Regions from separate parts of the Marinobacterium sp. xm-g-48 genome, predicted to be linked through region 3. Evidence: predicted binding sites of a transcription regulator. Region 3 holds the regulator's gene; each other region holds the start of a gene.
What was found. The regulator sigma-54, encoded in region 3, starts transcription at its own class of promoters, with help from an activator protein. The targets are predictions, from matches to a motif close to TGGCACNNNNNTTGCTNT.

Region 1 (9,702 bases), on a different contig from region 3:
GGTTGGTTGTGAACTGGTAGGGCTGAGCGGGTTCTAGACGTTCGGTTCGCAAGAAGAGCTTACGCACTAATAAGAAGAGCATCAGCAGTAGATGCAGTGAAATGACGTAGAAGTAGAGCCAAACAGAGCTAAACCACTCCATCATAGCGCCCGCCACGATAGGGCCGACGACACCACCGACGCCTAATAGAATTTGCATCATACTGGTTGCAGGCATCGCCTCTTTACTGTCGATGTGGTCGAACACCTGTGTCACAGCTAGCGGGAAAATAGCGGCCCCAGCGCCCCCTGACAGTAGGAAGAAGAAGGTGACGAACCAGGTGGGTAGAGCGCTGTAAAAATCGATAATGATGACGGCATTTGCACCGACACCAATCATCATTAATACAGCGCCCACCGTACGTTTATCGAAACGATCCGCAAACCAGCCAGTTGGGTATTGTGTCATGAGGCCCCCAAGCAAATAGGAGCCTAAAATGATTGATAGTAGTGTGCCGCTAAAGCCTCGATCGTAAGCGTATAGAGCGATCAGTGATACGCTTGCGGAGCCAATAGAACCCGCCACCAGGCAAGATAGAGTACCTGATGGAGAGACCTTCCATAGTTGCCCAAATGACATTGGGCGGCTTCGGCCAGGTAGCTCGGGTGCTGGCATGCGTGACATCGACATAATAATCAGAGCGATCGCTAATACGGCGCTGATAATACCGAACAGTCTAAAATCACTCTCTTCGAAAATGTTCATCACAAAAGGTGCTGAACCGAATCCGACAGCAAAGAATATCTGGTAGACACTGAACAGTTTACCGCGGTTGCTGCTATCACTGGTGACATTAAGCCAGCTCTCCAGAGTAATAAAACTGGTGATGAAGCAGAAGCCTGCAACGACCCTTAACAGGGAAGTGATGATGAACGATTCAAGAAGTGTGTGCAGTATTGAGACGATCGACAGTGTTGCAGCCATTGTTGCAAAGGCGCGGATATGACCGACGCGGTTGACGACTTTGGCCCCAAACATCCCTGCCAGGATAGAGCCGGCGGCAAACATACCCATAGCAATACCGACTTGTGAAGACTCAATGCCCGCCGACTGCATTCTTAAAGGGAGGATGATAAAGAATAGGTTGTGGCTAAGCGCCATACCAATAATTGAAAAAAGAATAGGGCTGACCCGGTAAAAAATGCTGTTGGTCATTAGGTGGTTCCTAGTTTGTCACTTCAAGATTTCTTGGACTTTAGTTTACTCCGTTTATTTCGTTTGAATATAAAAAAACGGTGCTCAATTTGCATTGGCACCGTTTTATGTTTTGCATTTATTGCAAATTAATTAACGCTTAGCGCGTTTACGCTCATGCTCTTTCAAGAACTTCTTACGAATACGGATGTTCTCAGGTGTTACTTCAACCAACTCATCATCTTCAATGAAGTCTAGAGCCTGCTCTAGAGTAAAGCGGATAGGTGGCGTTAGCACGATGTTCTCATCAGTACCTGAGGCTCGGACGTTGGTTAGCTGCTTACCTTTGGTTGGGTTAACCGTTAGGTCATTCGAGCGGCTATGGATACCAATGACCATGCCTTCGTACACTTCAATGTTTGGACCGATCATGAGGCGACCGCGCTCCTGAAGAGAGAAGAGTGCGTAGCCCAGTACTTTACCGTTAACCATCGAAACCAGTACGCCGTTGTTACGAGTCACCGTCTCACCCTCTTTCACCACACCGTAGTGGTCAAAGATTGAGTTCATGATACCAGTACCAGACGTCATGGTTAGGAATTGGCTACGGAAGCCGATCAAACCGCGAGAAGGGATCATAAAGGTCAGGCGACAGCGGCCTTTGCCGTCAACTTCCATATTCGTCATGTCACCGCGACGCATGCCTAGCTCTTCGATGATCGAGCCCTGGTGCTGCTCTTCAACGTCGATCATAACGATCTCGTAAGGTTCGTGGATTTCGCCATCTACCTCTTTCTGAATTACTTCAGGACGGCTGATGCCAAGTTCGAAGCCTTCACGGCGCATGGTCTCAATCAGTACCGATAGGTGAAGTTCACCACGACCTGATACACGGAATTTCTCAGGGCTATCACCCGGCTCTACACGCAGTGCTACGTTGTGAATCAATTCGCGCTCTAGACGCTCTTTGATGTTACGGCTGGTAACGAATTTGCCCTCTTTACCGGCAAACGGAGAGTCGTTGACCTGGAATGTCATAGAGACGGTTGGCTCATCGACAGAGAGTGCTGGTAGTGCTTCAACAACATCTGGGTGACACAGCGTATCTGAGATGTTGAGTTCGTCTAGACCGGTAATACAGACAATGTCACCTGCTTGTGCACTGTCGACATCGACACGATCAAGACCGTGGTAGCCCATGATCTTAAGGATACGACCTGAACGCATTTTTGCGTGTGAATCGATGACTTTAACAGGCGTGTTGGTAGAGATCTTACCGCGTGAGATACGACCCACACCGATAACACCGACAAAGCTGTTGTAGTCCAACGCAGAGACCTGCATCTGGAATGGACCTTCTGTATCGACGTGAGGCGCATCAACGTGCTTGATGATCGCTTCAAATAGAGGCGTCATATCGTCAGCCATAGCTTCGTGATCATCACCCGCAATACCGTTGATCGCTGAGGCGTAGACAATCGGGAAGTCCAACTGCTCATCGGTAGCGCCTAGGTTGTCGAACAGTTCGAAAACCTGATCCATAACCCAATCTGGACGTGCACCAGGACGGTCGATTTTGTTGATAACAACGATTGGCTTAAGGCCGCGTGCAAAGGCTTTCTGAGTAACGAAGCGTGTTTGTGGCATTGGACCATCAACTGCATCAACAAGCAGAAGGACCGAGTCAACCATCGACATAACACGCTCTACCTCACCACCGAAATCGGCGTGCCCAGGAGTATCGACGATGTTGATGCGGTAGTCGTTCCAAGTGATGGCGGTGTTTTTGGCAAGGATGGTGATGCCACGCTCTTTCTCTTGGTCGTTTGAGTCCATGACGCGCTCAGCGCCTTCATCACGACGGCCAAGGGTACCTGACTGCTCTAGAAGTTTATCAACTAGGGTGGTTTTGCCATGGTCGACGTGTGCGATGATGGCGATATTGCGAAGATTTTCGATCACGAGGTGAGTCTCATTAATTAAAGATGCGCGGATTATACGCGTCGAGCGTGATCAAGGCGAATTAATAGCCAATAAATTTGGACCATATGAACAATTGTTAGAAGCGAATCTAGTGCAAAATTTTTTGGCTGGAGTATCATATTGGCACACATCGACAGACTAGTAATAGTTTAAAGCACCATTGTGGTGCGTATGTTTTAGGTGTGCATCAAATTGGTGCGTTTATTGTCATTGGTGATTCGTTGCTGATGCGGTAAATCACCGTAAATAAAGACTTTTTTCGAGTTGGCATACTGTTTGCTAGCTCGTTAGGAAGACTGAGCTTGCATGGTGCAGGCTTAAACCCAAGGCTACTAGTCTGGCAATATCTGATAATGGAGAGAGCCATAATGTCTGAACAGACACTAAATCTGATCAAAGAAACTGACGCGAAGTGGATCGACCTTCGCTTTACAGACTCTAAAGGTAAAGAGCAGCACGTAACTATCCCAGTTCACGAAATGGGTGACGACTTCTTCGAAGACGGCAAAATGTTTGATGGCTCATCTATCCAAGGTTGGAAGGGTATTAACGACTCTGACATGATCCTTCGTCCAGATGACTCTTCATCTATCGTTGATCCATTCTCTGAAGATGCAACAGTCATCATCCGTTGTGACATCGTTGAGCCTGCTACAGGTCTTGGTTACGAGCGTGATCCACGTTCTGTTGCTAAGCGTGCAGAAGAGTACCTGAAATCAACAGGTATCGCTGACAGCGCTATGTTCGGTCCAGAGCCAGAGTTCTTCGTATTTGACGAAGTTCACTTCCACTCTGACATGTCTGGTTGTGGCTACACTGTATCTTCTGAAGAAGCTGCATGGTCTTCTAACAGCAAATTCGAAGGCGGTAACACAGGTCACCGTCCACGCGTTAAAGGCGGTTACTTCCCAGTACCACCAGTAGACTCTCTACACGATCTTCGTGCTGCAATGTGTGACGCGATGACAGCGATGGGTCTGCACGTAGAAGTACACCACCACGAAGTAGCAACTGCTGGTCAGTGTGAAATCGGTGTGGCAGGTAACACCCTTGTTAAGAAAGCTGACGAAGTTCAGATTCTTAAGTACGCAGTTCACAACGTTGCTCACGCTTACGGTAAAACAGCTACGTTCATGCCTAAGCCAATCGTTGGTGACAACGGCTCTGGTATGCACGTTCACCAGTCTCTATCTAAAGGCGGTGTTAACATCTTCGCTGGCGACGCATACGCGGGCCTATCTGAAGAAGCTCTTTACTACATCGGCGGTATCATCAAGCACGCTAAAGCGCTTAACGCTCTATGTAACCCAGGTACTAACTCGTACAAGCGTCTTGTTCCAGGCTTCGAAGCACCAGTTATGCTAGCTTACTCAGCTCGTAACCGTTCAGCTTCTATCCGTATCCCATACGTAACTAGCCCTAAAGGCCGTCGTATCGAGACACGCTTCCCTGATCCAATCGCTAACCCATACCTAGCGTTCTCTGCGCTAATGATGGCGGGTCTTGACGGTATCCAGAACAAGATCCACCCTGGCGATGCAGCAGACAAAGACCTTTACGATCTACCAGCTGAAGAAGCTGCTCAGATCCCACAGGTTTGTTCTTCACTAGAAGAAGCTCTGGACGCTCTAGAAGCTGATCACGAGTTCCTAACTCGCGGCGGCGTATTCACTGAAGACATGCTAAACGCTTACATCGAACTTAAGCGTGAAGAGTGTGCTCAAGTGAGCCAGACAACTCACCCAATCGAATACGATCTTTACTACTCAGTTTAAGATCTTATCGATTCAAAAAACCCGGCACCTGCCGGGTTTTTTATGTCCAGGATGGACGGTATCCTGCAGGCGCATGGATGCGCAGGAGCAGGGTATGCCAGGACGAACAGTATCCTGCAGGCGCATGGATGCGCACAAAACACCTCGCACCAAAATGGTGCATAATATCTTCATATATGCCATTCTATTGTGCATGCTAAAACTCAAAAGCCCGTGGTTACTGGGTTTCGCTGAGTTGGCAACCTTTTTGCTTATTAAGTAGAGCTATTAAGGCTTAACGCTAGAGTAGAGCTGTTAAGTCATCAAAACCCTTGGGAATACCTAATGTTCGGATCGCAACAGTACAAATTGATTCTTGAAAACCTCAATACGGCTGTATTGGTACTGGGGCAGAAGTTCGAGTTGAAGTATATGAATCCGGCCGCTGAGGTTCTGTTAGAGGGTAGCTTTAAACGCTTAAAAAATTCACACATCGAGTATCTCTTTATTGGTTCCGAAGAGGAGCTCAAGCTATTAGAGAGTGTCTCTGCGACGGGACAGCATGTCAGTAAACGCGAAGCCGCTCTGATTACCTTTGGTGGTAACGAGTTGATGACGGATTACACCATCTCAAGGTTACCGAATGGGTTTCTACTGATGGAGTTGCACCCACGTGATCGCCTGGTTCGAATTGAGCGTGAAGAGGAGATGTTGAATCGACATGCCACCGCCAAAGTGCTTGTGCGTGGCTTGGCACATGAGATCAAGAACCCGTTGGGCGGGATTCGCGGCTCTGCACAGTTGCTAGAGCGCGAGCTGGATGATGAGGGGCTTAAAGAGTTCACCGGAATTATCATCGATGAAGCGGATCGGTTAAGAAATCTGGTGGATCGTCTGATGGGGCCTTACAAGAAGCCCAACATACACCCGGTGAACATTCACGAGGTGCTCGAGCGTGTGCGTGCTCTGATTGAAGTTGAAAGCGAGCAAGAGATTCAGTTGGTTCGTGACTACGACCCAAGTCTGCCGGAGTTTAACGGCGACAGTGAACAGTTGATCCAAGCGGTTTTAAACATCTGCAGAAATGCGATGCAGGCCCTGAAAGAGTCTGAAACAGCCGCTCCGCAAATCCGTATGAAAACACGAGCGCTCAGACGAATTACGCTGGGCGCAGAGCAGCATCGACTGGTCTGCTGCGTAGAGATTATCGATAACGGTCCGGGCATACCAAAGGATCTTTTAGATTCCGTGTTCTATCCGATGGTGACCGGTCGTGCGGAAGGGTCTGGGTTGGGACTATCGATTGCCCAATCTGTTATTGGTCAGCACCAGGGTTTAATCGAGGTCGCCTCGAAACCCAGTACAACAAATTTTAAAATTTTAATTCCTTTGGAGAGTTGAGATGGCTAAGCCAGCAACCGTTTGGATAGTAGATGATGATCGCTCAATACGTTGGGTTTTAGAGAAAGCGATCTCTGGCAGTGGCTTGGCGACAGAAGTGTTTGAGTCGGGCGATGCGTTGCTGCGTAAAATTAAGCGTGAACAGCCTGATGTGATTATCAGCGATATTCGTATGCCGGGCATTGATGGTCTTGAGATGCTAGAGCAGCTTCAAGCTGATTATGCAGACATTCCGACTATCATCATGACCGCTCACTCAGATTTAGATTCCGCGGTTGCCTCTTATCAAGGTGGTGCCTTTGAGTACTTGCCTAAGCCATTTGATATTGATGAGGCGGTAGCGCTGGTTCAGCGAGCGGTGCAGCACGTTGAAGAGCAGCGTCAACAAACCGAAGTGATTGTTGAAGATGATACACCTGAGATCATTGGTGAGGCGCCGGCTATGCAGGAGGTGTTCCGTGCCATTGGTCGTCTGTCTCATTCCCCGATTACTGTATTGATCAATGGTGAGTCTGGTACAGGTAAAGAGCTGGTGGCCCATGCTCTGCATCGCCACAGTCCGCGTGCGGGTAATGAGTTTATTCCATTGAACATGGCGGCTATTCCACATGACTTGATTGAGTCTGAACTGTTCGGGCATGAAAAGGGTGCCTTTACCGGAGCTCAAGCTTCGCGCCGTGGCCGTTTTGAACAGGCCGATGGTGGCACACTGTTCCTTGATGAGATCGGCGATATGCCTGCGGATACTCAAACTCGACTCTTGCGTGTTCTTGCTGACGGTGAGTTCTACCGTGTCGGTGGTCATACACCGGTTAAAGTTGATGTTCGAATCATTGCAGCTACCCACCAAAATCTCGAAAACCTCGTTAAAGAGGGCAAGTTTCGTGAGGATCTGTTCCACCGTCTAAACGTGATTCGAGTTCACATCCCCTCGTTAAATGAGCGTCGTGAAGATATTCCTCGTCTCGCTCGCCACTTTTTGTCACGTTCGGCGAAAGAGCTGGGCGTTGAGACTAAGATTCTTAAGCCGGAAACAGAGCGTTTTCTGCGCGATCTGACTTGGCCAGGTAATGTGCGACAGCTGGAAAACACCTGTCGCTGGATTACCGTGATGGCGTCTGGTCGAGAGGTTCTTGTCTCTGATTTACCACCAGAGCTTCTAGAGTCCTCAAATGAACGCCCTGTTGTTCATGGTAATTGGGAACAAGCACTGCGTGGCTGGGCTGATCAGCGTCTCTTTGAAGGGGAGAGGGGCATCCTCAAAGAGGCTGAACGTCAGTTTGAGCAGGTGTTGATAGAGACTGCGCTTAAACATACGGGTGGCCGTAAACGTGATGCGTCTGAACTTTTAGGCTGGGGGCGAAATACCCTAACCCGCAAGCTAAAAGAGCTGGGTATTGAGGCGGATTAGAGTCGCTTAATGCTACAATCGGCATCTAACAGTTTAGGTGCCGATATGCTTCACGTTGCTCTTTACGAACCCGAGATACCACCCAATACCGGAAATATTATTCGCCTGTGTGCTAACACGGGTTTCTCCCTTCATTTGATTAAACCCCTCGGCTTTGAGCTGGATGATAAGCGCCTGCGCAGAGCGGGATTGGATTATGCCGAGTTTGCCTCTATGAAAGTTCATGAGTCATTAGAAGCCTGTATTCAATCAGTCTCCCCAAGAAAAGTATGGTCGATGACGACCAAAACGGATCGCGCCTATACCGATGCTGATTTTGCATCGGGTGATATGATTCTATTGGGCCCGGAGACACGGGGTCTGCCTCAGAGTGTCATCGATTCGACCGATGCAATTACCTTGCCGATGTGCCCTGATTCACGCAGTTTGAATCTGTCTAATGCCTGTGCCATTGTTGTTTATGAGGCGTGGCGGCAGCTCTCTTTTGCGGGAGCCAAGTAGCTAAGGTCTGAGGTGGTTAGGCTTGCTTAAGGGGCTGAGTGTTGGGTATGGAGTGAAGCCATCTCGACACCCGCTAGGCGTAAGCAGATCTGTCCAATTATTAACCAGGGGTCGGTCGGTAGTTGTCCTTTAACGGCCTGATCACCTTGTCCACAAAGTCGCAGTAACTGCTCAATCTCCGAGACTTTAATCTGACGACTGGCATTGCGAATAGCGGTTTTACGTTTGCTAAACAGTCTCAGTCTGTTCGCAATCGTATCGTAATTCTTCCCTTCTGATATCTCTGTAATCACGCTGCTTAGCGTGCGCAACTCACGTGAAATGGCCCAGAGTATGAAGGTCGGTTCGACACCCTCTTGTCTTAGCGCCTGCAGAATGTGTTGTACTCTTGCAGGTTGTCTTTGTATCGCCGCATCTGCAAGTGCAAAGGCATCAAATCGTGACATGTCGCCAACCGCCTCGGCAACCTGGTTGGCATCAAGGGTTTGGTTGGGGTAGAGCAGAGAGAGCTTCTCTAACTCTTGTTGTGCCGCGAGTAGGTTGCCCTCTACACGATCGGCTAAGACGCCGATCGCCTCTTGATCCATAGAGATTGGAAAAGATTGAAGGCGTGTCGCTAGCCAGCGCGGGAGTTGGTCAACTTCAATGGGCCAGATTTCAACCACTAGCCCGAGCTTTTCGACCAGCTTGAACCAGGCGCTCTTTTTCGCACCGGCATCGAGTCGATCAGCCAAAATGAATATCACCGTATCGGGCGCAGGGTTCTCTAGATAGCGTTGTAGCAGATCTGATTCGGCTTTTTTGATCTTTTGTGAACCGAGTCGTAACTCAATAATTTTGCGCTCTGCAAATAGAGAGAGGCTATTGGCGGCCTCCATCAGGCTGTCCCAGTTAAAGCTGGAATCGATGTGATAGAGCTCTCGTTCAGTGAATTCTAGACCGCGAAGATGGGCTCGAATGGCGTCACAGCTTTCGTCGTGTTGAAGTGTTTCGTCCCCGGTTACAAGGTAGACCGGTAGCGCAGTATTTAGCTTGTTGAGCTGCTGAGGTAGCTGATCAACTCTAACTTTCATAGGTTAGCGCGGAACGAAACTTAGGTATTGGCGAATAATCTGTTCAGCCAGTGCACGATTGATCTCTGAGCGGTAGCGCGCTTCCAGAGTCTCTTGCGCCAAGGTGTCTGAAGTTTCGGTAACACTGCGTTGAACATTGACTCGGCGCTCAATGGCGGGCGCTGTGTTATCACCTTGATAGATGGCAAATTGAGCTTCACCGCTCAATTCGTACTCTTGTGCATCTGCATTGGCATCAAGAATCACCGCGCGGCGATTGTAGCGTGCCGATTCAACGATCAGTTTAAGCTTAGCTCGGGATGTTAGGGTCACGCCGTTGCGTTGCAGTTGAGTTGTCAGCTCTCTGCCTAACGAAGTGGGCTGTGTGGTGTTTTCGACCAGAGTTAATTGCTGTAACGCTGGTGG
Region 2 (9,702 bases), 510 kb from region 3:
TTGAGCGATGAACTCAACCTCGCGAATACCTCCGGCTCCCAACTTAACGTTATTCTCACGACCCTTTAAACGGTTCTCACGCTCAATCATCCCTTTCATTTCACGCAAAGATTCAAAGGCGCTGTAGTCAATGTACTTACGATAGACAAAGGGGCGCAGATCCTGCATCAACTGGGCGCCAGCTTCCTTATCACCCGCGATGATACGCGCTTTGATCAACGCATAACGCTCCCACTCACGCCCCTGTGTCTGGTAGTACTGCTCCATGGCATCAAAACTGGCAACCAATGGACCAGAAGATCCAAACGGACGCAGACGCATATCGACACGGAATACAAAGCCCTCGGCTGTGGGGGCATCTAAAACACGAATCAATCTTTTACCCAGTCGTGTAAAGAACTCTTGGTTGGATAGTGAACGGCGGCCACCTTGGGTTTCGCCATTGGCGGGGAAGGTAAACATCAGGTCGATATCCGAGGAGAGATTGAGCTCATGTGCCCCCAATTTGCCCATTCCAATGACGGCCATGCGTTGCAAATTTCCATCTAAGTCCATTGGCTCACCCAGATCTTTGACTAGATCTTGGTGCAGCCAATTCAATGCTGCATCAGTAGTGGCATCGGCCAGTTCGGAGAGCATCCGGGTGGTTTCTGTTAGATCGGCCAATCGGTTCAAGTCGCGCCAAATAATTCTAACCATGGCCAATCGACGCAGGCGACGCAGCGCAACACTCAGTGCCTCTTCACTCCCCACAGCTTCAACAGCCGCCAACACTTGCGCTGTTAAAGCACCTGTTGGAAGCTCACCAACATCAAGGTTTAACTGCTCAATCAATTCGGGATGACGCTGCAGCTGATCCGCAACATAGTCAGATCCCAATAGCACTCGATCTAACTCCGCCAACCGATTGTGATCTGATTCAAGCAGATCTCTTGCTGCTGAAACCTTTTGCTGCTGTTTTTCTAGGTAGTCATTCAATATCGCTGTCACTCAAACCACTCCGAAATCTTGCCAATAGGACTAATATACTGCGTTCAGTTATAAGAGGAACAGGACTTAAATCAAATTGCACCAATACTGTGCAAAAGCTCAATTTAAGCCCTACTTTAGTATTGACCTTTGAGTCAGAATGACACAATCTTAAACGAGTAAGCAGAGTGCTGGCGTTGGGTATTAAAGATTATTTGATCAAAACACCCCGTTATACCGTAACTTTCAGACAATTTTTAACGATGAATGTCGATGAAAATGACTCACTGAAAATTGTTGGCACACTAGTTGCTGTGGAAAAAGAACAACAACCTACTCAAAAGAGGATCTACATAATGGCTAAGAAAGCTTTACTAACCGCTTCTATCCTTGCTGCAACAATGACTGCTGGTGCAGTTCAAGCAGCTACTCTTGACGATGTTAAGAGCCGTGGCACCCTAACTTGTGGTGTATCTACTGGTCTTGCAGGCTTCTCTCAAAAAGATGAGAACGGCAAATGGAGCGGTCTCGACGTTGATATGTGTCGTGCGGTTGCAGCTGCAGTACTTGGCGATTCAGAAGCTGTTCAATACAAACCGCTAACCGCTAAAGAGCGTTTCACTGCGCTAGCGTCTGGCGAAATCGACATGCTATCTCGTAACACGACTTGGACTCACACTCGTGATACATCACTAGGTATCAACTTTGCTGGTACTAACTACTACGACGGTGCGTCATTCATGGTCATGAAAGACCTAGGCGTATCAAGCGCAACTGAGCTAGACGGTGCAAACGCATGTATCCAAGCGGGTACCTCTACTGAGCTTGCAATCGCTGACTACTTCCGTGAGAACGGCATGTCATACAAAGCGGTTACTTTCGATACCTCTGACCAAACTCGTCAAGGTTTCGAATCAGGTCGTTGTGACTTCCTAACATCAGACGGTTCTCAGCTAGCGGCACTTCGTATCGGTCTAGCTAACCCAGGCAATGCAGTGATTCTTCCCGAAGTTATCTCTAAAGAGCCTCTAGGCCCAGTAGTTCGTCAAGGCGATGACCAGTGGTTCAACATTGTTAAGTGGTCTCTAAACGCAATGATCGAAGCAGAAGAGCAGAAGGTCACTTCTGCAAACGCAGCTGACATGAAAGCGAACGGCAACCCAGCTAACAAGCGTCTACTAGGTGCTGAAGGTGAACTAGGTGCTAACCTAGGTCTAAGTGCTGACTGGGCTTACAACATCATCACTCAAGTAGGTAACTACTCAGAGTCGTTTGAGCGTAACGTGGGTATGGATTCACCACTTAAGCTAGCACGTGGTATCAACGCGTCTTGGCGTGATGGCGGTATCCTATACGCACCAGCTATGCGCTAAAACCGAAGCGATCTAAAAAGGGGCACAACAGTGCCCCTTTCTGCGTGAAAGCACTCTATTTTTAGGTTAATTCAATGTTCAAACAAAAAACCATTGAAGAGGTTAAGTCAGCGAGCCGTAAATCGAGCTCCGGAACCACCTCCAACGCCTTTTATAACAACCCACGCATCCGCGGTTTCTTCTATCAGATCGCACTGGTCGCTGGGTTGCTCTATTTCTTTGGCACCATCATTGGCAACACGCTGGCCAACATGGAAGCGACGGGGATCAAAACCGGTTTCGACTTCTTAGGCGCAGCTGCAGGCTATGATGTCTTGATGTCGTTGATCTCCTTTGAGTCGACCGACACCTACGGACGAATATTTGTTGTCGGTTTCTTAAACACCCTTTTGGTCTCGGCCATCGGTATCTTCTTCGCGACGCTACTTGGATTTATCTTTGGTGTGGCGCACTTCTCGCATAACTGGTTGATTCGTAAGATTGCTCTGGTCTATGTAGAAATCTTCCGAAACGTACCGCTTCTGCTACAGGTGTTCTTCTGGTACTTCGCCGTTCTATCCAGTCTGCCTGGCGCTCGCCAAAGCTTGAGTTTAGGCGAAGCTGTGTTCCTCAACGTTCGCGGCCTCTACCTACCTAAACTGATTGGCGGCGATCTATCATCTTTGGTCTGGATCGCTTTAGGCGCTGCCGTTGCAGGAATTTTTGTACTGCGTCGCTGGGCCAAAAAACGTCAAGAGCTGACCGGCCAACAGTTCCCTGTGCTGAAGACCAGCATCGCCATGGTGATTCTATTTCCATTAATTGTTGCAGCGTTAACGGGCTTTCCATTCACCGTTGAATACCCAGCTCTAAAGGGCTTTAACTACTTCGGTGGTATTACCGTCATCCCAGAGCTGATGTCGCTTGCCATTGCGCTGTCGGTCTACACTGGTGCATTCATTGCCGAAGCCGTGCGTGCAGGTGTGCAATCGATTCCACACGGTCAAACAGAAGCGGCTCGCAGCATTGGTTTGCGTGAGAATAAGATCATGTCATTGATCATCGTGCCTCAGGCAATGCGTGTCATTGTGCCGCTACTGAACTCCGAGTATCAGTCACTGGTGAAGAACTCTACGCTAGCGGCGGCGGTCGGTTATCCCGATCTATTCAACGTATTTGTCGGCACCGCTCTTAACCAGACTGGACAAGCGATTGAGACCATCTTTATGACCATTATCGTCTACTTTGTGGTCAATATGGTGATCTCGTTCCTCATGAACCGATTTAACAGCGCGGTTGCGTTGGTGAGCCGATAGGAGAGCATAATGAAAGAATTTCAGCCTATTGCAGCCCGCCCGGCACCGATTAAAACCGTCGGTTTTACAGCCTGGCTGCGTGACAACCTTTTCTCTTCGATCCCGAACTCGGTCGTAACCCTTTCAGTCATTGCACTGTTGGCTTACTACCTACCACTTATCTTTGACTGGGCTTTTTGGTCGGCAAATTTCACCGGCACCACAGAAGATGCCTGTGTCAAAGAGGGGGCTTGTTGGGTCTTTATTAACGCTTGGTCTTACCAATTCTTCTATGGGACTTACCCTGTTGAAGAGGTATGGCGTATCAACCTAACCCTAATCTTACTAGTGATGGTGATTGCGGCGTCATTCACACTGCCAAAATCGATTCGCCTGAAAGCTTCCATCACATCTTGGTTACTACTACCGATTGTGGGTATCGCTATCCTAGATGGTCGTTGGTTAGGTCTAGAGGTTGTCAGTACTGACCTTTGGGGTGGATTTACGCTCAACGTCTTTATGGCAGCCGCCAGCATTATCGTCGCCTTCCCATTCAGCTTCCTGTGGGCTTTGGGCCGTCGCTCAGAGATGCCATTTATCCGATCCGTTTCAGTTATCTTTATCGAGTTCTTCCGTGGTGTTCCGGTACTGTCGCTCTTCTTCATGGGCTCAGTCATGCTGCCACTCTTCTTTGCAGAAGGAACGAACGTCGATAAGTTGATTCGTGTCTGGTTGGTATTGATCTTCTTCATGTCAGGTTACATGGCAGAAGTGTTCCGTGGTGGTTTCCAAGCTGTCCCGTCGGGTCAATACGAAGCGGCAGATTCGATCGGCCTTAGCTACTGGCAGAAGATCCTGTTGATCATCTTGCCGCAGGTTATCAAAGTGTCGATGCCGAACATTCTGGCTACCTTTGTCATGCTGTTTAAGAACACAACCTTCTTGTTGATCATCGGCATCCCAGAAGTCGTTCAAACACTACAGACAGCTCTGTCTAACTCCTACTGGCTAGGTGGCCATGCGCTTGAAGGTTACCTATTCGTCTTCCTCGTGTTCTGGGGAAGCTGTTTCAGCATGTCGGTGCTTGCTCGCCGCATCGAACGTCAAATGAATACTGATAAGAGAGACTAATCATGACCGCAACTAACTCAGCAGCAGACTCTCAAGATGTCATCGTTATTGAGAACCTAAACAAGTGGTACGGTAATTTCCATGTACTACGTGATATCAATCTGCGTGTTAAAAAAGGTGAGCGTATCGTTATCTGTGGCCCGTCGGGCTCAGGCAAATCGACCACCATTCGCTGTATCAACCGCCTAGAGGAGTTCCAAGAGGGATCTCTAGTGGTTGACGGTGTCGAGATGATTGAAGATGTTAAGAATATCGAAAAGATCCGCCGCGACGTGGGCATGGTGTTCCAGCACTTCAACCTATTCCCGCACCTAACCATTCTGGAAAACCTAACACTCGGTCCGATCTGGGTTCAGAAGAAGCCAAAAGCGGAAGCTGAAGAGATCGCAATGAAGTACCTAGAGCGCGTTAAGATTCCTGATCAGGCTGATAAGTACCCAGGCCAGCTATCGGGTGGTCAGCAGCAGCGTGTCGCGATTGCGCGCTCCCTCTGTATGAACCCGAACATCATGCTGTTTGATGAGCCGACGTCAGCTCTCGATCCTGAGATGATCAAAGAGGTACTCGACGTCATGGTTGAGCTCGCTGAAGAGGGTATGACCATGTTGTGTGTGACACACGAGATGGGCTTCGCTAAGAAAGTTGCTGACCGTGTCATCTTCATGGATGCAGGACAAATTGTGGAAGAGAATGAACCCAACGAGTTCTTTAACAATCCACAGAACGAGCGTACTAAACTCTTCCTAAGTCAGATTCTGGGGCACTAATACAGAGCCTTCACCCCTCAATGAAGGCTAAAGCTCTTCTCAGGGCTGAAGCTCTCCACAAAGCGGTTGTTGCCATTGGGCCTCAACCGCTTTTTTGTCTAAGCCTTTTGCAAACAGATAGTGCAGCTTGGCAAAGGCCGCTTCAGGTGTCATATCAAAGCCCGGCAATGCGCCCAACTCTGCTAACAAAGCTCCGGTCTCATAAGCCCCTGGAATGACTCGACCTTTCAGACACTGGGTCATGTTGACCAACAGCACACCTTTCTCATGAGCACGCCTTAGTGCATCGCCAAAGTCACTGCTGGTCGTTGGAATATTGCCACTGCCAAAGCTCAACAACACAACAGCTCGCAGGCGATCATCCGTCAGAAGCCCATCCATGATAGCGGCAGACATTCCGGGGTAGATCAAAAGGGTCGCGACTGCGCCCTCTTGGTAGCCCAGCACTTCTGGAACCGCAGCTTCATGGATAGATGAGATCTCACCGTTTGGCATCTCAAAAGCGACATAGTCCTGAGCATCCACTTTTCGAACGCGGTTTGCCTGAAGATTAAGTCCGCCAAAACAGACACGAACGCCTTCAACATCAGGCTGGGCCAGATAGCTAAGCGAATCCAACAGGTTAGTTGGCGCATCACTGCCCTCAACACCTAAGGGGTACTGAGATCCCGTCACCACAACAGGCTGACTCAAACCCAGCAGCGCAAAGCTTAACGCCGATGCGGTGTACGCTAAGGTATCCGTGCCATGAATCACAATAAAGCCGGCATAGTGATGCTGTTCAGATAGGATCGTTTCGCAGATGCGCGTCCAATCATTTAAACGAAGATCGGAACTGTCGATGAGGGGAAGCAGGTCGACGAGATCAAATGAATAGTGCGCCAACTCTGGTACCTGTTCTCGCAGCCGTAATTCAAGATCGGCAGCGGGCGCCAGCCCGGCTTCACCTAGCACCATACCAAAGGTGCCACCGGTATTAATGATCAGAACCTTATTCATCACCCGCTCCTTGAGTCGTTTCACGAATGAAGTGAGCCGTTCTGAGCGCTAACTGACCGATTGAAGGATCATTCAAAAGATCAGCAGAGATCGATCGTGATCTCTCTTGAATGGTCTTATAAAAGGTTGGAGTGGAGCCGCTGAAATAGGCCAAATCATAAAGAGGCATGACTCGAGTAAGCAGTGCTTCGTACTCCTTCAGCAGCCCTGCAGAGGCTTCTAAATCACTTAACTGTCGCAACAGTGCAATCTGTTGTTCCAGGGCAGAACAGAGGGTGGTAATGACCGTTGGTGCGAGAGTGATTGGAATCAATTCATAACAGCGCTGCCAACAGATGGTCATGGCCGAGAGGCGCTCAACACGCTCAGCCAAATCGCCACGCTCCATGATAAGCGATGGCAACTCTGGGGCAGGAGGGTGCTCGAATCGTAGCTCCCAGCCACGCTGCGCCTTGCTACGCTGACCAATCCACAGTGGGCTCAATCGAGTCAATTGTTCAGCAAGATCAAACAGAGCACTGGCATCGCCCTGTTTTAGCTCTAACTCCACTTCAGAGATCGGCTCAATACGATTACCGGTTCGTACTTCACCCTGATCACAAGCGATCTCGATCTGCGTCTGTTCGCGTTGATAGAGCCAAGTTGTGCGCTTAAAGTTGGTTGAAAAGACAGGGTAGAGGCTGTCACTGTCGAGATCGGCGGGCAGCAACTCCTTTAGAAGATCCAACTTGAGATTGGGCCCATCGATCACCCACTCATATTCACCACGAGTGGAGAGCCCCGATGCATCGGTTATCCCAGTCGTTTTCAAAGTCTGCAGCCACTGATCGCCAGATTTACGAATGCGCAGCGCCATTTTCATCCGTTTCAAAGACTCATCCGGCGTATCGTAGTAGAGATTGAGAAGGAGCTTTGATTCACTGGGTAAGTCACTTAAAAACGGCAGTGCGCAGACCTGTGCTGCCACAGTCGGAAGGCAACCTAACTTTAACTCAAGCTCTTTGGACATGATTCCATTCTCAATAACGCGGATGTTTAAGCCATTGTACAAGAGTTTTGAGCTCTGAATCAGTGACCAACGCACTGGAACAGGATAAAGTCAGATGAAATATTTATGGAGAGCCGACCATGCCCATGCCACCCAAGCCGATAGAGATGATCAGTTCACTGATAGCTGTGCCCTCTATCAGCTCAACCACACCGAAATGGGATCACTCAAACCTCGGCGTCATTGAGTTACTGCACAGCTGGTGTGAATCGCTAGGGTTTCAATGTGAGGTGATGCCGGTTCCCAACAACCCAGGCAAAGCCAATCTAATAGCAACCTTGGGCACAGGACCTGGCGGTCTCGTTCTCTCTGGCCATACCGATACTGTGCCCTGTGATCCAGAGCTGTGGAAATCAGACCCTTTTAAAGTCGAAGAGCGTGATCAAAAACTGTATGGGCTGGGCACCTGTGACATGAAAGGCTTTTTAGCACTGGCGATTGAAGCCGCCAAGCAATACAAAGATACACCCTTACAAGCACCGCTGATCATTCTCGCAACAGCCGATGAGGAGTCCTCGATGTCTGGGGCAAGAGCCTTGGTCGATGCGGGCAAACCCAAAGCACGTGCTGCGTTGATCGGCGAGCCGACCAGCCTGAAACCGATCAGAATGCATAAAGGCATGATGATGGAAGCGGTTCGCATTGAGGGGCAAGCGGGTCACTCATCCGATCCATCGCTTGGGGCCAATGCGCTAGAGGCGATGAGTGGTGTGATGAATGAGCTGCTCACAATACGCAGCGAGCTTCAGTCTAAGTATCAGAACTCAAACTTTAGAATCGACGTCCCGACCATGAATTTGGGCTGTATCCACGGTGGTGATAATCCCAATCGGATCTGTGGGCAGTGTGAGTTGGAGTTTGACCTTCGCCCGCTACCTGGCATGTCGATGGATGGACTGCGAAACCTAATCAGCGATCGGCTCAAGCCGATAGAGCAGAAGCACAGAGTGGATCTGAGTGTTCGCTCACTATTCCCCGGCATCCCTCCGTTTGAACAGAGCGAAAGCGAATTTGTGGCATGTGTCGAACGACTCACTGGACACAAAGCGGAAGCGGTCGCATTTGGCACAGAGGCGCCCTTCCTGCAGCAGATGGGGATGCAGACACTGGTACTCGGACCTGGGTCGATTGATCAGGCTCACCAGCCAGATGAGTTCTTAGCGCTGGATCAATTCGCTCCAACCCTCGATCTGTTGCATAATCTAATCAATCAATACTGTGTGAAAGGCTGTTAACGATGGATAGCTCATCGAACTATGTGAAGTGGTTTAGGCACTCATCACCCTACATCCACCATCATCGTGATAAAACGATGGTGATGATGCTGACGGGTGAAGCCGTTGCCAGCGACAACTTTGCTAATATTATTCATGACATTGCGCTGCTGAATGGCTTAGGTGTTAAGCTCGTTCTGGTGCACGGTGCGCGCCCACAAATTGATCAACGCCTTCAAGCTGCCGGCAAAGAGGTTAGACTGCACCACGATCAGCGTATTACCTCACCCGACCTAATGGGTGATGTCATTGATGCCGTGGCCAATGTCAGAACCGAATTTGAAGCACGCCTCTCTATGAGCCTTGCCAACACACCGATGCACGGCGCCAAAATACGTGTTGTTAGTGGCAACTTTGTTATGGCTAAACCGCTGGGTGTTCTTGATGGCGTGGACATGGGATTAACCGGCGAGCTGCGTCGCGTCGACAGTGAAGCGATTCAGCAGCAGTTAGCCCTAGAGAACATAGTGCTGGTGACCAACCTGGGTTACTCACCGACTGGAGAGATCTTCAACCTATCGGTTGAGGAGGTCGCAGTGAATGTAGCGACAGCATTGAACGCCGACAAACTTGTGCTGTTTGGCGCACAGCAGGGTATACGTGATAGCCAAGGCGAGTTACGCAGTGAACTGCTCGCGTCGACGGCTAAACGTCTGGTTTCGCACTATTTAGCGAATATTGATGACCCGACTCAACCACACTCCGAGATCGCTTGTCTGCTTGGTGCCGCGGCCGATGCTTGTGAGCGTGGTGTGCCACGTTGTCACCTAGTGAGCTACCAAGAGGATGGTGCACTGCTAACGGAACTGTTCACCCGAGACGGTTACGGCACAATGGTCAGCCGCCACTCCTATGAGCAGGTCAGGG
Region 3 (9,702 bases):
TAGAAAATATTGGTAGAATTCTAGTCTAAAAACATAGCTTATCAAGCAGACCTTTAGATTAAGAGAAAAATATCGAGACTCTTTACCGGACAGTCACTTATAAAAACAGTAATATACTGTAAATTAAACAGTATTAACGCGAACTTAAGGATCTCGACCCTTGTCCGACTCCAATACCACTCGATTCGATTACGTGAGCGCAGGCAAACAGACCATCTCGATTGAGCAAGAGGCTATACAAGCCCTAAATGACTCTCTTGGAGAGGCGTTCAACCAAGCTTGTCACTCTCTTTTGAACTGCAAAGGGCGTGTCATCGTGACTGGCATGGGCAAATCAGGGCACATTGGCACCAAAATAGCAGCAACTCTAGCAAGCACCGGAACACCCGCGTTTTTTGTGCACCCAGGCGAGGCGAGTCATGGCGATCTGGGCATGTTCACGAAAGAAGATGTTGTCATTGCCCTATCCAACTCAGGTGAATCCAACGAAGTCGTTACTATTTTACCTCTGCTTAAACGCAAAGGGATTACGCTCATTTCAATCACCTCTAAACCCCATTCAGCGTTGGCAACCAGTGCTGATATCAGCCTTGTGACCCCTATCGAACGCGAAGCTTGCCCACTTAATCTTGCCCCCACCTCCAGTACAACCGCACAACTGGTGCTTGGCGATGCGATCGCAACGGCTCTTTTAGAGGCGAGAGGATTTAGTGCAGAAGATTTTGCCTTTTCACACCCCGGCGGTGCGCTGGGTCGTCGACTGCTGTTGAAAGTGAGTGATTTAATGCACTCTGGAGACGAAGTTCCCTCAGTTGCACCAGGCACTCCCATTCAAGAAGCGCTTTTGGAGATCACCCAAAAACGCCTGGGAATGACAACCGTTGTGGATGAAGAACTCCAACCTCTTGGCATTTTTACCGACGGGGACCTCCGCCGTGCCATTGACCAGGGCGTTAATCTGAATCAAGCCTCAATCGACTCTGTCATGACAAAGAGTTTCACAACGGTGACGCCTGAGATGTTAGCCGCCGAAGCTTTACAGATCATGCAAGATAAAAAAATTAATGCACTCATTGCTTTAGATGAGACAGGGAGAGTTGCTGGGGCATTGAACATGCATGATATGTTAAAAGCAGGGGTCATCTAATGCGTCCCAATCCAACAGAAGAACAGATAGCACTAATCAAACCCATTCAACTACTGGTGATGGATGTTGATGGCATACTGACCGAGGGCAATCTTAGCTTCCTAGCCGATGGCAGTGAGATTAAGAGCTTCAATATACTGGACGGCCTTGGCATAAAGCTGTTAACGGAATCCGGCGTAAAAACCGCCATCATTACCGGTAGACAATCTAATCAAGTCATCCAACGCGCTGAGTCACTGGGCATCAATTACATACAGCAAGGCCGAGAAGATAAATTGACCGCGCTTCAAGAGCTTTGGAAAAACACCGGTTTTAACGCTTCAAACACGGCCTATATCGGCGATGACTTACCTGACCTATCTGCCATTATAGCCGCACGCTTTGGGGTCACCGTTCCGAACGGTCACTGGCTCGTAAAAGAGAACGCTGATCATATTACGACTCAATCAGGCGGTCGCGGAGCTGCACGTGAGCTGTGTGAATTGATCATGGCTTGCCAAGGTACGCTAGACAACGCGTTGGAGCGATTTAAGTGATCACTAATCTCAGAGCGAAAATTCGATTAGCCATTGCGTCGACGTTGATTGCTCTTTTTTTGATCTTCACACTGTTATTGAATCAAGGCGATATTGAAGAGGGCGTACTCCTAAAAGAGAACCCGAACAGAATTGATTTTTTTGTAATAGACGCCACTCTTACTCGTTGGTCTGAAGCGGGCAATCTAAGCTCTGTCACCCACACTCCGCGAGCAGAGCATTTAGTTAACTCAGAACAGATGAAGTTAACAACACCTTTCTCAGTAGGCTATCGCCAAGATGGCACGACTGAACACACCATCAATGCTGATCTGGGCTTTTTTGCTGACGACAACAGTCAACTAGACCTTGAAGGCAGTGTAGAGCTTCACCATAATCCAGATTCTGAGAAAGACACTGCACTCTTCACAGAGCAGTTGAGCTACTTTCCAGAACAGAATCTGGCGACCAGTGATGTAGCCGTCGAATTTCTGAACAACCAGGGTTCAACCAAAGGGGTTGGCATGACACTGAATACGGAATTAAACACCTTAGATCTTCATTCAACCGTGAGGGGGGCCTATGTCGCTTCGAGCACTGACCAGTAACCTATTTCTAGCCTTTACAGTTGTTCTTAGTGGATCAGCTTTAGCGCTGCCAACCGATCGAGACGAACCCATCTACGTAGAGGCAGACTCAGCTAATATTGATGAGGCCAAAGGAGTCACTCGATACACAGGCAACGTCATCATCACCCAGGGATCAATGGTGCTTAAAGGTGAAACCGTCGATCTGTTACGTGGTAATGATGACGCCATCAATCAGATTATCTCAAAAGGTGCTCCAGCCTACTTCGAACAACGCCCTCAACTGGACCAAGAGATTACCTATGCAACGGGCTCAACTCTAGATTACACAGTAAGCTCTCAACTGCTGTTAATTACGGGGAACGCCAGAGTGACTCAGGGTGGTGACGAGTTCACTGGCGCCAAAATTAATTACGACATGGCGAACTCTAAAGTAAAAGCCTTTAGCAGTGAGAGCGGAAGCCAGCGTGTCAAAATGGTTCTTCAGCCTAAAAAAGATAATTAACCATGAGTTCACTCGAAGCCCTTCACCTAGCCAAAAGCTACAAAGGACGCTCTGTTATTCAAGATGTGTCCGTCACTGTTGAGCCTGGTGAGATTATCGGATTGCTTGGGCCCAACGGTGCGGGTAAGACAACCTGCTTCTATATGATTGTAGGTCTGGTCAGAGCGGATCGAGGCAACATTCGTCTCAATGGCGACGACGTCACTAGAATGCCTATTCATGAGCGCGCAAAACGCGGCTTAGGCTATCTTCCGCAAGAGGCCTCTGTATTCAGAAAGCTGAGTGTCTACGATAACCTGATGGCCATACTGGAGCAGAGAAAAGACCTGACCAAAGATCAACAACACGAGAAAGCTCAATCTCTACTAGAAGAGTTCCATATCACTCACATCAAAGAGTCCAAAGGGATGGTCCTATCTGGGGGTGAGAGACGCCGAGTTGAGATTGCAAGAGCCCTAGCAAACGACCCTGACTTCATCCTACTGGACGAGCCTTTTGCTGGTGTAGACCCCATCTCTGTAAGCGACATCAAACAGACCATCAGGCACCTTAAAGATCGAGGTATTGGCGTCCTGATAACCGATCACAATGTCAGAGAGACTCTCGACATTTGCGAACGGGCTTACATCGTTAGTGAGGGTAACATTCTTGCAGAGGGTGAGCCTGAGCAGATCATGATGAATCAAGCCGTTAAAGAGGCTTATCTGGGCAATGATTTTCGCTTGTAACTCTCACACTTTTAAGTAATTATCATTTTAATGAAGCACTCTTTACAGCTCAAAGTCGGACAGAACCTGTCCATGACCCCACAATTGCAGCAAGCGATCAAATTGCTGCAACTCTCCTCCTTAGAGCTACAGACAGAGATTCAAGAGGCACTCGATAGTAACCCACTACTGGAGGTAGCCGATGAAGAAGATCAGAGTGAAGAGAACTCTCAAAGCATTGAGCAAAAAGAGTCATCAACCTCAGATGAGACCCAATCTAATTCAGAGATCGAAGAGACGTTCGAATCGTCTCAGCCGGAAGATAGCTGGTCTACTGATGACATCCCTGAACAGCTTTCAACCGACAGTCAATGGGACGATACTTACCAAAGCTCTTCAAATTCCAATCGTGATGATGATTGGATGCCAGGTGATAATGACGCTGCGGTTGAAACCATCCAAGACCACCTTAACTGGCAACTGAATCTGGTTAATTTCAGCGATGTTGATCGATACATTGCTGAGATGATTATTGACTCTATCGATGATCGTGGCTATCTGATCACCGATCTGCAGGACATTCTTCTCAGCTGCCAAGAGGAGCTACCTGAACTCTTTTTTGAAGTGGAAATGGATGAGGTAGAGTCAGTACTTCACCGTATTCAACAGTTTGACCCACCCGGTGTCGGTGCCCGTGATCTTGCAGAGTGTTTGAAAATCCAGTTAAGACAGCTACCCATAGAGACCCCTTGGCGAGCCGAATCTCTGCGCCTAGCGACCGACTATTTAAATCTGTTGGGCAGTCGAGACTTTAAATCTTTGATGCGCCGTATGAGGCTCAAAGAGGAGCAACTGTCAGAGGTGGTTAGGTTAATTCAATCACTTAACCCAACACCAGGGGACTCGTTAGATCTGGGTGATACTGATTACATCGTACCGGACGTGATCGTGCGTAAACGCGCGGGGGAGTGGACACTCACTCTCAATAACGACGTAGTCCCTGAACTACGTATCAATGATGTCTACTCAGGCATGATTAAACGTGCAGACAACTCCGCGGAGAACCAATTTTTAAAAGACCATCTCCAGGATGCACGCTGGTTCATAAAGAGTTTACAAAGCCGCAACGAGACCCTCTTAAAGGTCTCAACGGAGATCGTTTCCAGACAGATCGGTTTTCTTGAACAGGGTGAACAGGCGATGAAGCCTCTTATTCTTCACGACATTGCTGAAGCCGTTGATCTACATGAATCCACCATCTCCCGTGTTACAACTCGAAAATACATGCACACCCCGCGCGGTGTCTTTGAATTGAAATATTTCTTTTCGAGTCAGGTGGCTACCAGTGACGGCAGTGGTGCATCATCAACTGCGATTCGAGCAATCATTAAAAAATTAATTTCAGAAGAAGACCCTCGCAAGCCACTAAGTGACAGTAAGCTTGCTACACTACTAGATGAAGAGGGGGTGAATGTTGCAAGACGAACCATTGCTAAATATCGCGAAGTTCTCAACATTCCACCTTCAAATGAGAGAAAGCGTTTGGTTTAATTGAGGTGGGCGGCCTCATTTTTTCACTCCGCCTAAGACGAGGAGAAGTCATATGCAGATAAATATTACTGGTCATCACGTGGACCTGACTGAAGCTCTAAGTGAATACGTACGTAACAAGTTCGATAAGCTAGAACGTCACTTCGACAACATTCAGAATGTACAAGTTACTCTCAGTGTCGAAAAGCAGGGTAAAAAAGCCGAGGCTGATGTTCACTTAGCCGGTGGCCAAGTGGTCGCTTCTGATGAGCATGATGACATGTATGCAGCGATTGATGGCTTAGTGGATAAGCTTGATCGCCAAATCATCAAGCATAAAGAAAAAATGAAATCTCACAAATAAACGAACGACAACATGCAACTAGGTGACCTACTGACGACTGAAACAACCGCCTGCCGGGAGTCAGTCGCCAGTAAAAAACGCCTTCTACAAGTGGCCAGCGAAAAGCTGGCCTCTTCAGTTGATGGCGTGACAGAAGATGAAATTTTTACAGGCCTTCTCAATCGTGAACGGTTAGGCAGTACAGGAATAGGTTCTGGCGTGGGTATACCACACTGTCGGATCCCAGGTTGCTCAACAGCATCCGCCTGCTTAATCACACTTGATGACGGTGTCGATTTTGATTCAATCGATTCAGCGCCGGTCGATCTTGTCTGCGCACTGATCGTGCCCGATGATGGAAATGATGAGCACCTTAAGACACTGGCTGGTTTAGCCGAGCTGTTCAGCAAGCCCGAAGCCCTTAATTCACTCAGAGACTGCACGAATTCTGAGGCCCTACTCAATAAAGCAACTGAGCTATCAAAGGTCTGATCATGAGAGTCGTTGTTATCTCGGGTCGCAGTGGTTCAGGGAAGAGTACCGCCTTGCAAGCACTTGAAGATGTTGGGTTCTATTGCATAGACAACCTACCGGCGACGCTATTGCCAGCGTTGGTCGAGCAGATGCTTAACGACCAGAATACCGCACCCCTGATTGCTGTGAGCATTGATGCCCGCAACCAGCATACCGACCTAAAAGCCTTCCCAGAAATCATGGAATCCTTGAGGGCTAGAGAAGATATAGGCATCGAGATCACTTATCTTGACGCATCAGAAGCGACCCTATTGAAACGGTACAGCGCCACTCGAAGAAAACACCCGCTGAGCAACCAAGATATTGGACTGGAAGAGGCAATAGCCTTAGAACGAGATCTGCTTGAACCCATCGCAAGTTCTGCAGACATGAGAGTTGATACCACTCGGCTTTCACTCTATGAACTGCGTGACACCATTAAATTGAGGGTAGCACAGCGTAAAGAGCAAGCGCTCTCTTTGCAGTTTGAATCCTTTGGCTTCAAGCACGGCGTTCCATTAGATGTTGATTTCAGCTTTGACGTCAGGGTGCTTCCTAACCCCTACTGGTTTGTAGAGTTGCGCCCTCTCTCTGGGAAAGATGAACCGGTTAAAAAATTTCTCAACGCTTCCGATGAAGTGAATGAAATGATTAATGACATAGAGCAGTTCATTGTGAAGTGGATTCCCCATTTCAAAACCAATAATCGAAGCTATGTTACTGTTGGCATTGGTTGCACGGGCGGCCAACATCGCTCTGTATACATTGCGGAGAGCCTTGCATCTCGCTTTGCTGACAGAATGGATAACATCCAAGTACGCCATCGAGAATTATCAGAATAAGTTTCGCAATGATTGAAAAAAACGTTACTATAATCAACAAATTGGGACTACACGCGCGTGCAGCGGCTAAACTTATTGGCGTAACAGGTAAGTTTGGTTGTGACATCAAAATCACAAAAGATGGCAAAACAGTCGATGCTAAAAGCATTATGGCCATTATGATGTTGGCTGCATCCCAAGGAACAGATCTAATCATACAAACGGATGGCGCTGATGAATCCGCCGCGATGAATGCCGTGATTGAGATCATAAATAACCGTTTTGACGAAGATGAGTAGAGTCTAACCTACTCGTAAAGGAGGGCTGCATGAGTACGGACGAAGCACCGATCGCTCTAGATACGTTAAGCGAAGCCCTTCAATCAGATAATCTCAAACAGATTCGCTACATGCTCAACAAGGGCATGCGGCCTGTGGAAGTTGCTCACCTTCTAGAGAAAACCCCTCCTCGCGAACGTCGCATTGTATGGAACCTGCTCAACCCAGAGATAGAGGGTGAGGTTCTACAGCACCTCGGTGAAGATATTCAGGCTGAAATTGTCAGCGATTTAGACGCGGCAGAAATTCTGGCGATGACAGAGTCACTCGATGTCGATGACTTAGCCGATATTCTTCAGCAGCTTCCTGACACAGTCATGCAAGAGATGCTGCAAAACATGGATTTGCAGAATCGCCAACGGGTTGAAGCGGTACTCTCCTACCCCGATGATACGGCCGGCGGTCTGATGAATACCGATACGGTAACCATTCGACCTGATATCACGGTTGAGACGGCGCTTCGTTATCTACGTCGACACAGTGAGATTCCTGACAGTACTGACAGTATTTTCGTGGTGAGTCGCAAACGCAACGCACTAATCGGTGTACTTCCTATTACTCGACTTCTCATTTCAGACCCACAGATGCTGGTTCGTGAAATCATGAAGACCGAGAATGACCATGCGATCCCTGCCGATCTTCCTGAACGAGAGGTAGCTCGCATCTTCGAACAGCGCGACTTGATCTCGGCCCCTGTTATCAATGAGGATCGACAGCTTCTAGGTCGTATCACCATCGATGACGTAGTCGACGTCATTCGAGAAGACGCCGATCACTCACTGATGAGCATGGCCGGTCTGGACGAGGATGAAGACACCTTTGCTCCGGTACTAAAAACCAGTCGCCGTCGTGCAGTCTGGCTGGGAATTAACCTTATTACTGCTTTTTTGGCCTCGGCCGTCATTGGCCTATTCGAAGCCACCATCGATCAGGTTGTAGCCTTGGCAGTACTGATGCCAATCGTCGCCTCAATGGGTGGTATCGCCGGCAGTCAAACCCTCACTCTTGTCATTCGTGGCCAAGCACTTGGACACATTGAAAGACACAATATTGGCTGGCTGTTTAACCGTGAGTTAATCGTTAGCATCATCAACGGGTCACTCTGGGCTGTTGTAGTGGCCGCCATTGCTGTCCTCTGGTTCCAAGATATGACCATCGGTATAGTGATCGCAATGGCCATCGTGATCAATCTAGTCGCGGGCGCTATGGCAGGCAGTCTTCTGCCACTGACCCTTAAGCAAGCGGGAATCGATCCAGCACTAGCCGGGGGTGTATTACTCACCACCATTACAGACGTGGTAGGTTTTTTTGCCTTCCTCGGACTAGCCACCTTTTTCTACGGTTAATTATGAGCAGTAAAAATTTTTCAAAAGAGAGTGATCAAGAGATCGAACTCGTCAGCCGCAGCCAGGTTAAACGAGAAGCTGAAGAGCTTCAAAAACTGGGTGGTCGCATCACTGAGTTACGACTTGATCAACAAGCGAAAGTCCCCATGTCTGAACGCCTCGCAGAGGCCTGTGCAGAGATGACAAGAATCACCTCTAATGGTGCGAAAAAACGTCAACTGCAGTACATCGGCAAATTGATGCGCACAGAAGATGCCGATGCGATTCGTGTCGCCATTGACCAATTCGACTCGGCTAGCGCTGCTCACAACCAGAAGTTTCATGCACTTGAGCAGTTGCGTGAGCGGCTAATAACCGGAGACAAGTCTGCGCTCTCTGAAGTACTGGAGAAGTTTGAAAACTGTGATATGCAGCATCTACGAGCTTTGATTCGAAATGCTCAAAAAGAGCGCAAAGAGAACAAGCCACCGGCCAACTTCAGAAAGATATTTCAGTACCTTCGTGACTTAGATGACGAGTCTTGAGGATAAATCTTAACGATCTCTCTTATTAATGATTTCAAGCACAGGTTCTCGCCAAGGGCCTGTCATTGAATAGCTCAGTTTAGTCGCTTCGTTGATCTTATCCCCAATCAACTTGTCGATAAGAAACAGGGCACCTGCCACCTGAGGGGCTCCAAGCAGAACGGCGGCCAGCGGTGAATTACCGGTTAATGGCAAAATCACATCGACCCGTTTATCCACCGTTCTATTGATAAGATTCAGAGAGCCCTCTGCAGTCAAATCAGCCGAGGCGCCTCTCATAATGAGTGGATCTTGAGTCTTAGCAACCCCATCCTCTAAATGGTACTTACCGACCAGCTTATCAAAGGTGATACCGGATTTATAAAGGTCACTAAAATCGAGGCGCAGACGTTTAAATAGATTGTTAAAATCGAGTATTCCGAACAATCGAAGAAGCGCTGAGTTACCTTTTGCTTCAGTAATCTGCCCATCTCGAAGGTCAAATTGCAGATCACCTCCTAGGCGATAACGACTGAATGACCAAGGTGCACCAGGCCAGCTCAGTGCAAACTCAATGGAGAGACTTTTCGTCTCTATCGCCCTTGGATCACCCATCGACTCAAGATAGTCGGCAAGGTTACTGCCTTTTGCGCTCAGGGCAATGCGACTCTGCTCGCCCTCACCAACTGACCAGATACCCTGTCCAGTTAAGCTGATACCTGCGACATCGGCCTCCAATTGATCGATCAAGAGGCTATTACCGGATGAAAGTAGATGGGTTGTCCAACGGCCCCATTGATCATCATTCCACACAAGATTTTCAATCAGAAGGTTGGTTGAAGGTATT

Region 1: the regulator sigma-54 is predicted to act here: its motif matches at 5,169-5,186, upstream of glnL (nitrogen regulation protein NR(II)).
Region 2: the regulator sigma-54 is predicted to act here: its motif matches at 1,268-1,285, upstream of XMG48_RS00105 (amino acid ABC transporter substrate-binding protein).

Annotation. Positions count from the first base shown of each region.
Region 1 is NZ_WBYQ01000010.1:2,397-12,098, forward strand. Features, by position in the region: gene XMG48_RS11420 (MFS transporter) at 1-1,195, opposite strand, end outside; gene typA (translational GTPase TypA) at 1,328-3,136, opposite strand; gene glnA (glutamate--ammonia ligase) at 3,526-4,932, shown strand; gene glnL (nitrogen regulation protein NR(II)) at 5,257-6,312, shown strand; gene glnG (nitrogen regulation protein NR(I)) at 6,314-7,723, shown strand; gene trmL (tRNA (uridine(34)/cytosine(34)/5-carboxymethylaminomethyluridine(34)-2'-O)-methyltransferase TrmL) at 7,769-8,224, shown strand; gene holA (DNA polymerase III subunit delta) at 8,251-9,297, opposite strand; gene lptE (LPS assembly lipoprotein LptE) at 9,301-9,702, opposite strand, start outside.
Region 2 is NZ_WBYQ01000001.1:12,763-22,464, reverse strand. Features, by position in the region: gene glnE (bifunctional [glutamate--ammonia ligase]-adenylyl-L-tyrosine phosphorylase/[glutamate--ammonia-ligase] adenylyltransferase) at 1-990, opposite strand, end outside; gene XMG48_RS00105 (amino acid ABC transporter substrate-binding protein) at 1,326-2,342, shown strand; gene XMG48_RS00100 (amino acid ABC transporter permease) at 2,417-3,637, shown strand; gene XMG48_RS00095 (amino acid ABC transporter permease) at 3,647-4,747, shown strand; gene XMG48_RS00090 (amino acid ABC transporter ATP-binding protein) at 4,750-5,514, shown strand; gene XMG48_RS00085 (asparaginase) at 5,554-6,513, opposite strand; gene XMG48_RS00080 (CYTH domain-containing protein) at 6,506-7,522, opposite strand; gene argE (acetylornithine deacetylase) at 7,642-8,796, shown strand; gene argA (amino-acid N-acetyltransferase) at 8,799-9,702, shown strand, end outside.
Region 3 is NZ_WBYQ01000001.1:526,479-536,180, reverse strand. Features, by position in the region: gene XMG48_RS02740 (KpsF/GutQ family sugar-phosphate isomerase) at 161-1,147, shown strand; gene XMG48_RS02735 (HAD family hydrolase) at 1,147-1,683, shown strand; gene lptC (LPS export ABC transporter periplasmic protein LptC) at 1,680-2,270, shown strand; gene lptA (lipopolysaccharide transport periplasmic protein LptA) at 2,245-2,754, shown strand; gene lptB (LPS export ABC transporter ATP-binding protein) at 2,757-3,482, shown strand; gene XMG48_RS02715 (RNA polymerase factor sigma-54) at 3,513-5,012, shown strand; gene hpf (ribosome hibernation-promoting factor, HPF/YfiA family) at 5,065-5,355, shown strand; gene XMG48_RS02705 (PTS sugar transporter subunit IIA) at 5,368-5,826, shown strand; gene rapZ (RNase adapter RapZ) at 5,829-6,689, shown strand; gene XMG48_RS02695 (HPr family phosphocarrier protein) at 6,698-6,967, shown strand; gene mgtE (magnesium transporter) at 6,997-8,352, shown strand; gene yjgA (ribosome biogenesis factor YjgA) at 8,355-8,876, shown strand; gene XMG48_RS02680 (YhdP family protein) at 8,886-9,702, opposite strand, start outside.